DNA from 3 places in the Citrobacter sp. VF227 genome. Region 1 is predicted to be linked to each of the others. Evidence: predicted binding sites of a transcription regulator. Region 1 holds the regulator's gene; each other region holds the start of a gene.
What was found. Region 1 encodes PhoB, which activates phosphate uptake and scavenging genes when phosphate is short. Its sites were predicted from a motif close to CTGTCATAAAACTGNCNNAT; they were not measured.

Region 1 (3,272 bases):
GGCGGCGAGATCGCCTTTCAGTACTGCAAGCGGCTGGGTGACCGGTACGGTGATATTTTCGACGGCGTTGAGTTTCCCTGCTTCAAAGCTCACCAGATGCACGCATTTGTTTTTGCCGCACTCGTCAAAACTGAGAGCGATCGGCGAGCCGCAGTAGCGAATATGCTCTGTGCCACCAATAACCTGCGCCCGGTGAATATGGCCCAGCGCGATGTAGTCCGCCGGAGGGAAGTTTTGCGCCGGGAAGGCGTCCAGCGTACCGATATAAATCTCACGGACGGCGTCACTTTTACTGGCGCCGACAGTGGTCAAATGCCCGGTCGCAATGATGGGCAGATTCTGGTCACCACGTAGCGTGCAGGCGTCCTGATACTGCTGCTGGTAATAGTCGGTGATGGCTGACAGCAAATGCTGCTGTTTCTCTTGTCCGGTCAGCCCCGCCTGGCTGGTTATGATGTCGCGCGGACGTAAGAAAGGAACCGGGCACAGGATCGCCCCCGGCGTGCCGTCACGTTGCAGTAGAACCTGCGGCGCATGACCGGCGCTGGCAACGACTGTGGTGTTGAGAAACGCCAGAATATCGCGGGACTCATTGAGTGTGGCGACGGAGTCGTGGTTGCCTGCCAGTACCACCAGATGACAGCCGGTTTGCTGCAGATTAACGACAAAACGGTTATACAGCTCACGGGCATAGCTTGGCGGTGAGCCGGTATCAAAAATATCGCCTGCCACAATAATGGCATCCACCTGATGGGATTGTGCCGTTTCCAGCAGCCAGTCGAGAAAGGCCTGATGTTCAGCGGCGCGGCTCTTGCTGTAGAAATTTTGGCCCAGATGCCAGTCAGACGTGTGAAGGATGCGCATAAGAGTTCCATGACGATAAAACAATGGCGGGGATTATAACCCTGCATGGGAGAGAATATCTTGTCTCCGGGCTGTCATAATTCAATGGCCTGCGTTAAACCTGGATGATCTTTTCATAAATCTGTCATAAATCTGACGCATAATGACGCCGTATTGATACTGATGATGACAAGCAACTAATAACAGGGCAAATCATGGCGAGACGTATTCTGGTCGTAGAAGATGAAGCTCCAATTCGTGAAATGGTCTGCTTCGTGCTCGAGCAAAACGGTTTTCAACCCGTAGAAGCCGAAGACTATGACAGTGCTGTGAACCAACTCAATGAACCCTGGCCGGACCTCGTCCTGCTTGACTGGATGCTTCCCGGTGGCTCGGGTCTACAGTTTATTAAACATCTCAAGCGTGAAGCGATGACGCGGGACATCCCGGTGATGATGCTGACGGCGAGGGGAGAAGAGGAAGACCGCGTTCGTGGTCTGGAAACCGGCGCGGATGACTATATTACCAAACCGTTTTCTCCTAAGGAGCTGGTGGCGCGTATTAAAGCTGTTTTGCGTCGTATTTCGCCGATGGCAGTGGAAGAGGTTATTGAGATGCAGGGGCTAAGCCTTGATCCCACCTCGCATCGCGTGATGACTGGTGATGATCCGCTGGATATGGGGCCGACCGAATTCAAGCTGTTGCACTTCTTTATGACTCACCCAGAGCGTGTCTACAGCCGCGAGCAACTCCTCAATCATGTCTGGGGAACCAATGTATACGTGGAAGACCGGACTGTCGATGTGCATATCCGCCGCTTACGTAAGGCGCTGGAGCACAGCGGACACGATCGTATGGTGCAGACGGTTCGCGGAACGGGATATCGTTTTTCGACCCGCTTCTGACTGACAAGAATCAGGGCCTGAAGGATTAGGCCGTTTAGGGAGTAAGGCGTTTGCTAGAACGATTGTCATGGAAAAGGTTGGTACTGGAGCTGATCCTGTGCTGCATACCGGCATTTATCCTTAGTGCTTTTTTTGGTTACCTGCCCTGGTTTTTACTGGCGTCGGTAACGGGCCTGCTTATCTGGCATTTCTGGAATTTATTACGTTTGTCCTGGTGGCTATGGGTCGACAGAAGTATGACGCCCCCGCCGGGGCGCGGCAGTTGGGAACCGCTGCTGCATGGACTGCATCAAATGCAGTTGCGCAACAAAAAGCGCCGTCGTGAACTGGGTAATCTGATTAAGCGCTTTCGCAGCGGGGCGGAATCGCTACCCGACGCAGTGGTGCTAACCACCGAAGAAGGCGGTATTTTCTGGTGTAACGGACTGGCTCAGCAGGTTCTTGGACTGCGCTGGCCGGACGATAGCGGGCAAAATATTCTTAACCTGCTGCGCTACCCGGAATTCACACAATATTTAAAAACGCGCGATTTTAGCCGGCCCATCAATCTGGTGCTCAATACCGGACGGCATCTGGAAATTCGCGTAATGCCCTATACCGATAAGCAATTGCTGATGGTGGCGCGCGACGTTACCCAGATGCATCAACTGGAAGGTTCACGACGTAACTTTTTCGCCAATGCCAGCCATGAACTGCGTACCCCGCTGACGGTGCTGCAAGGCTATCTGGAAATGATGCAGGAGCATCCGTTAGAAGGGACAACGCGCGAAAAAGCGCTGCATACCATGCGTGAACAAACGTACCGGATGGAAGGGTTAGTGAAGCAACTGCTAACGCTGTCAAAAATTGAGGCTGCGCCAGCGCTGCAATTGAATGAGAAGGTCGATGTGCCCATGATGCTGCGCGTGGTTGAGCACGAAGCGCAAACGCTGAGCCAGCACAAACATACGTTTACTTTTGATGTTGATAACAGCCTGAATGTGCGGGGTAACGAGGAGCAGTTGCGTAGCGCTATCTCGAATCTCGTCTATAACGCGGTGAACCATACGCCTGCGGGAACGCACATTACCGTACGCTGGCAGCATGTGCCTTCGGGGGCGGAATTTTGTGTGGAAGACAACGGTCCAGGCATTGCCGCCGAGCATATTCCACGCCTGACCGAGCGTTTTTATCGCGTAGACAAGGCGCGATCGCGGCAAACGGGCGGGAGCGGACTCGGGCTGGCCATCGTGAAGCATGCCTTGCATCATCACGACAGCCGTTTGAATATCGACAGCGAACCCGGCAAAGGGACGCGATTTAGTTTCGTGATCCCGGAACGTTTAATTGCCAAAAATAACGGTTAAGGCGTATTCGTAAGATAATCTTTCCAAAAGCCAGCGTAAGCTGGCTTTTTCTATATGGTCAATATAAGTATCCTGAATTTTACGACGTTTGGTTGTTTTTTGTTCGAACTATTACCCATACCTTTTTCCATGAAATGGTGTTTTGTGCTAACCCTATTTTTCATATCGCTATATTGTT
Region 2 (3,272 bases), on a different contig from region 1:
TAACCGCCAGCACGCTACCGCCAATCATCACCATAAAGCCGCCGTCCCAACCGAAGAAGTCAACGGTGTAGCCGACAATGGCGCTCGCGGCCACAGAACCGCCGAGATAACCGAACAGACCGGTAAAGCCAGCCGCCGTCCCCGCCGCTTTTTTCGGCGCCAGTTCCAGCGCGTGCAGACCAATCAACATGACCGGGCCGTAGATCAGGAAGCCGATGATAATCATACAAGCCATATCCACGTTCGGATTACCTGCCGGGTTCATCCAGTAGACGATGGTCGCAATCGTTACCAGCGTCATAAAGAACACACCGGTCGCGCCACGGTTTCCACGGAAGACTTTATCCGACATCCAGCCACACAGCAGCGTGCCAGGAATCCCCGCATATTCATACAGGAAGTACGCCCAGGATGATTTATCCAGTGCGAAATGTTTCACTTCTTTCAGGTAGGTTGGTGACCAGTCCAGGATGCCGTAGCGCAGCAGATAAACAAACACGTTAGCGATAGCGATGTACCACAACAGTTTGTTCGGCAGTACGTATTGCATGAAGATCTGCTTCGCAGTCAGCTCTTCTTCCGCTTTCTCGTTGTAATCATCCGGGTAGTCGTTCTTGTACTCTTCGATAGGCGGCAGGCCACAGGACTGCGGCGTATCACGCATCATAGCAAAAGCAAACAGCGCGACGACGATCGCACCGAAAGCAGGCATGTACAGCGCCGCTTTCCAGTCATTGAACCAGGCCATACCGAGCAGGAACAACAGAGGAGGCAGACCGCCGCCCACGTTGTGCGCACAGTTCCAGACGGAAACAATGCTCCCACGCTCTTTCTGCGACCACCAGTGCACCATGGTACGACCACACGGCGGCCACCCCATCCCCTGGAACCATCCGCAGAGGAACAGCAGCACAAACATAATCGCAATGCTCGATGTCGCCCACGGCACAAAGCCCATAAACAACATCACTGCCGCAGCCAGTATCAGACCCGCTGGCAGGAAAACGCGCGGATTCGAGCGATCCGAAACGGACCCCATGATGAATTTCGAAAATCCGTAAGCAATGGAGATACCGGACAATGCAAAACCCAGATCGCCACGCGAGAACCCCTGCTCAACCAGATACGGCATCGCAAGGGCAAAGTTCTTACGTACCAGATAGTACGCGGCATAACCAAAGAAAATCCCCAGAAAAATCTGCCAACGTAATCGACGATATGTCGGGTCGATCTCCGCTGCAGGCAAACGCGCCGTGTGTGACGCTGGTTTAAAAATACTCAACATAGTGTAGCCTCCGTGGCCGTCTCTCATTCGAAGTAAACACTGCAGTTCGTCATTACTACCCTACCGCTCCCAGTGTGGCCGCGATGTTAAGGAAAGATACATAACAAAAATGTGAAACGCAGCACATATTGTTACAGATTTATGACAAATGTTCATAAAGGCGCACGAAATCACGTTTCATTTTCGAATAATGAGCGATTATGCGCGAAATCAAACAATCCATGTTTTTTATGTGGCTAAATGATAAAAAACGAACTGTGAGGAAAAACAATGAAAACTCGCGACTCGCAAACAAGTGACGTGATTATCATTGGTGGAGGAGCAACAGGTGCAGGGATCGCACGCGATTGTGCGCTGCGCGGGTTGCGCGTCATCTTAGTGGAGCGCCACGATATCGCCACAGGTGCGACCGGACGTAATCACGGCCTGCTGCACAGCGGTGCGCGTTATGCCGTCACCGACGCTGAATCTGCCCGTGAGTGCATCAGCGAAAACCAAATCCTGAAACGTATCGCCCGCCATTGCGTTGAGCCGACGGACGGTCTGTTTATTACCCTGCCGGAAGATGAACTCTCCTTTCAGGCAACCTTTATTCGCGCCTGTGAAGAGGCCGGTATCCGCGCCGAAGCGATCGACCCTAAACAGGCGCGCATTATCGAACCTTCAGTCAATCCACAGCTGATTGGTGCAGTAAAAGTACCGGACGGCACAGTCGATCCTTTCCGCTTAACCGCTGCCAATATGCTGGATGCGCGCGAGCATGGTGCGGTTATCTTGACAGCGCATGAAGTGACAGGACTGATTCGCGAAGGCACGACGGTGTGCGGCGTTAACGTGCGCAATCATCTGACGGGTGAGATGCAGTCTCTGCATGCGCCAGTTGTAGTGAACGCTGCCGGGATCTGGGGTCAGCGCATTGCGGAATATGCCGATCTGAGTATCCGTATGTTCCCGGCGAAAGGTTCGCTGCTGATTATGGATCATCGGATTAACCAGCATGTCATCAACCGCTGTCGTAAACCCTCTGACGCCGATATTCTGGTGCCAGGCGATACCATCTCATTGATCGGTACCACCTCACAGCACATTGATTACGACGATATCGACAGCAACCGCGTTACCGCAGAAGAAGTCGACATTCTGCTGCGTGAAGGCGAGAAACTGGCGCCGATTATGGCGAAAACGCGCATTTTACGCGCCTACTCCGGCGTGCGTCCGCTGGTGGCAAGTGACGACGATCCGACCGGTCGTAACGTCAGCCGTGGGATTGTCCTGTTCGATCACGCACAGCGTGACGGACTGGAGGGGTTTATCACCATTACCGGCGGCAAACTGATGACCTACCGCCTGATGGCGGAGTGGGCTACAGATGCCGTTTGCCGCAAGCTGGGTAATACCGAACCTTGCACAACGGCAGCCACCGCGTTACCTGGCTCACAGGAATCTACCGAGCATACGCTTAAACGCGTCATTTCGTTACCAGCACCACTGCGCGGATCGGCGGTCTATCGTCATGGCGATCGTACCCCGGCGTGGCTAAGCGAAGGTCGCCAACACCGCAGCCTGGTTTGTGAATGTGAAGCGGTCACCGCGGGCGAAGTGCAATACGCCGTCGAAAATTTAACCGTCAACAGCCTGCTGGATTTGCGTCGCCGTACCCGTGTAGGAATGGGGACCTGCCAGGGCGAATTGTGTGCCTGCCGCGCCGCAGGTTTGCTGCAACGTTTTAATGTCACCACCGCTGCACAATCTATTACCCAGCTTTCCGATTTCCTCAACGAACGCTGGAAAGGCGTGCAACCTATTGCCTGGGGAGATGCGCTGCGCGAAAGCGAATTCACGCGCTGGGTCTATCAGGGATTGTGCGGTCTGGAAAAGGAGCACCAGGATGAAATTTGATTCCGTCATTATCGGCGGCGGCCTGGCCGGCCTGCTGTGCGGCCTGCAACTGCAAAAAAGCGGTTTGCGCTGCACGATCGTCACTCGC
Region 3 (3,272 bases), on a different contig from region 1:
AGGTAATTCCCCTGAGTAGGGTTCATGTTTCTTATTCTTATCTATTGGGTCAGGAAATAGTAACGGAATAACGCTTTTGTTTTTATACTCACCAACAGGACCATAGAAGTCCCAGATACGATAAGCCTTTTCTTTCGAACAGATCCGAAGACGAGAGGTGTAATCTGCATAATTTACAGCTTGGTAAAAACCAAATAAGTTCGATACCAAATCTTCAGCACTATAGCCACTATCCGTTAAATATACGTAAGGCCAAAAATCCTGCAAGGATTCGAAGCGATGTGACGTACCTAAGAATATCGATAAAGCAATACCTTGTAAGGTTCGTTCCGGTAATCCTCGTCGCACCATAAATCTACGATATATACCAGTATTAATATTTAGGCCATGAATGTTTTTGGACATACTTTGATGATAATTTACTTCATAAAATTCGCTATCACCACCACGAGCGCTTATCATTTCAAACCATAATCTTTCAGCCCCTGCTGGATTAGCATGGCCTAAATCAATCCATCCTAGATTCTCTGTATAGATAAGGCCATATTTAATATCACTGGTGATAAATCGATCCGAATTATCAATAATATCGTTTCTTTTTGTCATATCGTATTCTTTGAAATTTAAAAGTTACGATATCCTAATATCTACATAGTAAAAAGGCATCCATTATGGATGCCTTTTTAAAGAAATCAGAATTAGACTTCTTCCATACGACCCAGGAGGGCATGCAGACGATCCTGCCAGCCATTCTGCTGTTCTTTCAGGTTGTTGTTCTCACGCTCCAGCTCTTCACGCTGCTGCTGTGCAGTCTGAACTTCCTGCGACAGTGAGTTGTTTTTTTCTTTCAGCTCTTCGATTTCCATCTGTAACAGCGTGATGGTATCAATCGCCTGCTGTACTTTTGCTTCCAGTTTCTCAAACACTTCTAATGACATCGTCATACCTCTCCTGAATTGCAAGGCGTTGATGGATAAAAATCCTCGTCCCGATAACCGGCGACGCCTTAATAAAAACGAGCGCACTCTACTTAGCTCCGATTGTATGAAGCCGCGCCATCGCTGTCCAGCGGCATCCCGCGCAGATTGCGGTTTGCAACACTTTTCGTCTTTCTCCTGGTGACATTACTGTCATAACTCTTAAGTGTTAACGAATTGATCATTGAAATGATTCAGCTCACACTATTTTTGTATAACAAATACCGCCAGATGGCGCGATAACGCTCATTTTGTTGATGCAGTACACACATTTTAATTTCGATATTTCTCGTTTTTGAGCGTTAACGATAAATTAACAGTGTGCCTACCGGCTCCGGGGATGTCAGTGACCTTCTCGCACATAAACATTAATCTCTCTTCAGGATCCGATTATGAGTCAAACCTCAACCTTAAAAGGCCAGTGCATTGCTGAATTCCTCGGTACCGGGTTGTTGATTTTCTTCGGTGTGGGCTGTGTCGCTGCACTCAAAGTGGCCGGGGCTACTTTTGGTCAGTGGGAAATCAGTGTCATCTGGGGCCTGGGGGTAGCGATGGCTATCTATCTGACCGCAGGCGTTTCTGGTGCACACCTGAATCCCGCGGTAACCATCGCACTCTGGCTGTTCGCCTGTTTTGATAAACGCAAAGTTATCCCTTTTATTATTTCGCAAATTGCCGGCGCCTTTTGCGCAGCGGCACTGGTTTACGGGCTTTATTACAATCTATTCCTCGATTTCGAACAAACTAACCATATCGTGCGCGGCAGTACCGAGAGCCTGGGTCTGGCAGGTACTTTCTCCACCTATCCGAACCCGCATATCAATTTTGTGCAGGCCTTCGCGGTTGAAATGGTCATTACCGCTATTCTAATGGGGCTGATTCTGGCTCTGACCGACGATGGTAACGGTGTACCTCGTGGTCCGCTGGCACCACTGCTGATCGGCTTGTTGATTGCCGTTATTGGTGCTTCCATGGGTCCGCTGACAGGTTTTGCGATGAACCCGGCACGTGACTTCGGACCGAAACTCTTCGCCTGGATGGCCGGATGGGGTGAGATTGCCTTCACGGGTGGTCGTGATATCCCTTACTTCCTGGTACCGGTGTTTGGCCCAATTACCGGCGCGATTTTGGGCGCATGGGCATATCGCAAACTGATTGGTCGCCATTTACCGTGCGATGTCTGCGTGATTGAAGAAAAAGACGCGGCGGCCAACACTCAACAAAAAGCTTCGCTGTAATGTGACTACGGGACAAAAATTATGACTGAAAAAAAATATATCGTTGCGCTCGACCAGGGCACCACCAGCTCCCGCGCGGTCGTAATGGACCACGATGCGAATATCGTTGCCGTTTCACAGCGCGAATTCGAGCAAATCTACCCGAAAGCAGGTTGGGTAGAACACGACCCAATGGAAATTTGGGCAACCCAAAGCTCTACGCTGGTTGAAGTTCTGGCGAAAGCCGATATCAGTTCCGATGAAATTGCAGCAATCGGTATTACTAACCAGCGTGAAACCACCATCGTCTGGGAGCGTGAAACCGGTAAACCAATCTATAACGCCATTGTGTGGCAGTGTCGTCGCACCGCGGATATCTGCGAAAAGCTCAAGCGCGATGGCATGGAAGAGTATATCCGTAACAACACCGGCCTGGTGATTGACCCGTACTTCTCCGGTACCAAGGTGAAGTGGATCCTCGACCACGTTGAAGGCTCACGTGAGCGCGCTCGTCGCGGCGAACTGCTGTTTGGTACCGTGGACACCTGGCTTATCTGGAAAATGACGCAGGGACGCGTACACGTCACGGATTACACCAACGCTTCACGTACCATGCTGTTTAACATCCATACCCTGGACTGGGATGACACGATGCTGGATGCGCTGGATATTCCGCGCGCCATGCTGCCAGAAGTGCGTCGTTCTTCTGAAGTGTACGGCCAGACCAACATTGGTGGTAAAGGCGGCATTCGTATTCCTATCTCCGGTATTGCCGGTGACCAGCAGGCGGCTCTCTTTGGTCAGCTGTGCGTGAAGGAAGGGATGGCGAAAAACACGTACGGTACCGGCTGCTTCATGCTGATGAACACCGGCGAGAAAGCCGTTAAGTCCGAAAACGGGTTGCTGACTACTATCGCCTGCGGACCGACCGGGGAAGTGAACTACGCGCTGGAAGGTGCGGTATTTATGGCTGGCGCATCCATTCAGTGGTTGCGCGATGAAATGAAGCTCATCAGCGATGCATTCGACTCTGAGTATTTCGCCACCAAAGTGAAAGACACCAACGGCGTGTACGTCG

Region 2: glpT (glycerol-3-phosphate transporter) is a predicted target of PhoB. The motif match lies at 1,414-1,433, and genes of this name have one in related genera.
Region 3: ACU8YC_RS22000 (MIP/aquaporin family protein) is a predicted target of PhoB. The motif match lies at 1,128-1,147, and genes of this name have one in related genera.

The regions. Positions count from the first base shown of each region.
Region 1 covers NZ_JBRFVF010000002.1:846,148-849,419, reverse strand. The annotation lists gene sbcD (exonuclease subunit SbcD) at 1-864, opposite strand, end outside; gene phoB (phosphate response regulator transcription factor PhoB) at 1,059-1,748, shown strand; gene phoR (phosphate regulon sensor histidine kinase PhoR) at 1,799-3,094, shown strand.
Region 2 covers NZ_JBRFVF010000001.1:1,238,379-1,241,650, forward strand. The annotation lists gene glpT (glycerol-3-phosphate transporter) at 1-1,285, opposite strand, end outside; gene glpA (anaerobic glycerol-3-phosphate dehydrogenase subunit A) at 1,556-3,184, shown strand; gene glpB (glycerol-3-phosphate dehydrogenase subunit GlpB) at 3,174-3,272, shown strand, end outside.
Region 3 covers NZ_JBRFVF010000011.1:51,602-54,873, forward strand. The annotation lists gene ACU8YC_RS21990 (hypothetical protein) at 1-606, opposite strand, end outside; gene zapB (septal ring assembly protein ZapB) at 699-944, opposite strand; gene ACU8YC_RS22000 (MIP/aquaporin family protein) at 1,370-2,215, shown strand; gene glpK (glycerol kinase GlpK) at 2,237-3,272, shown strand, end outside.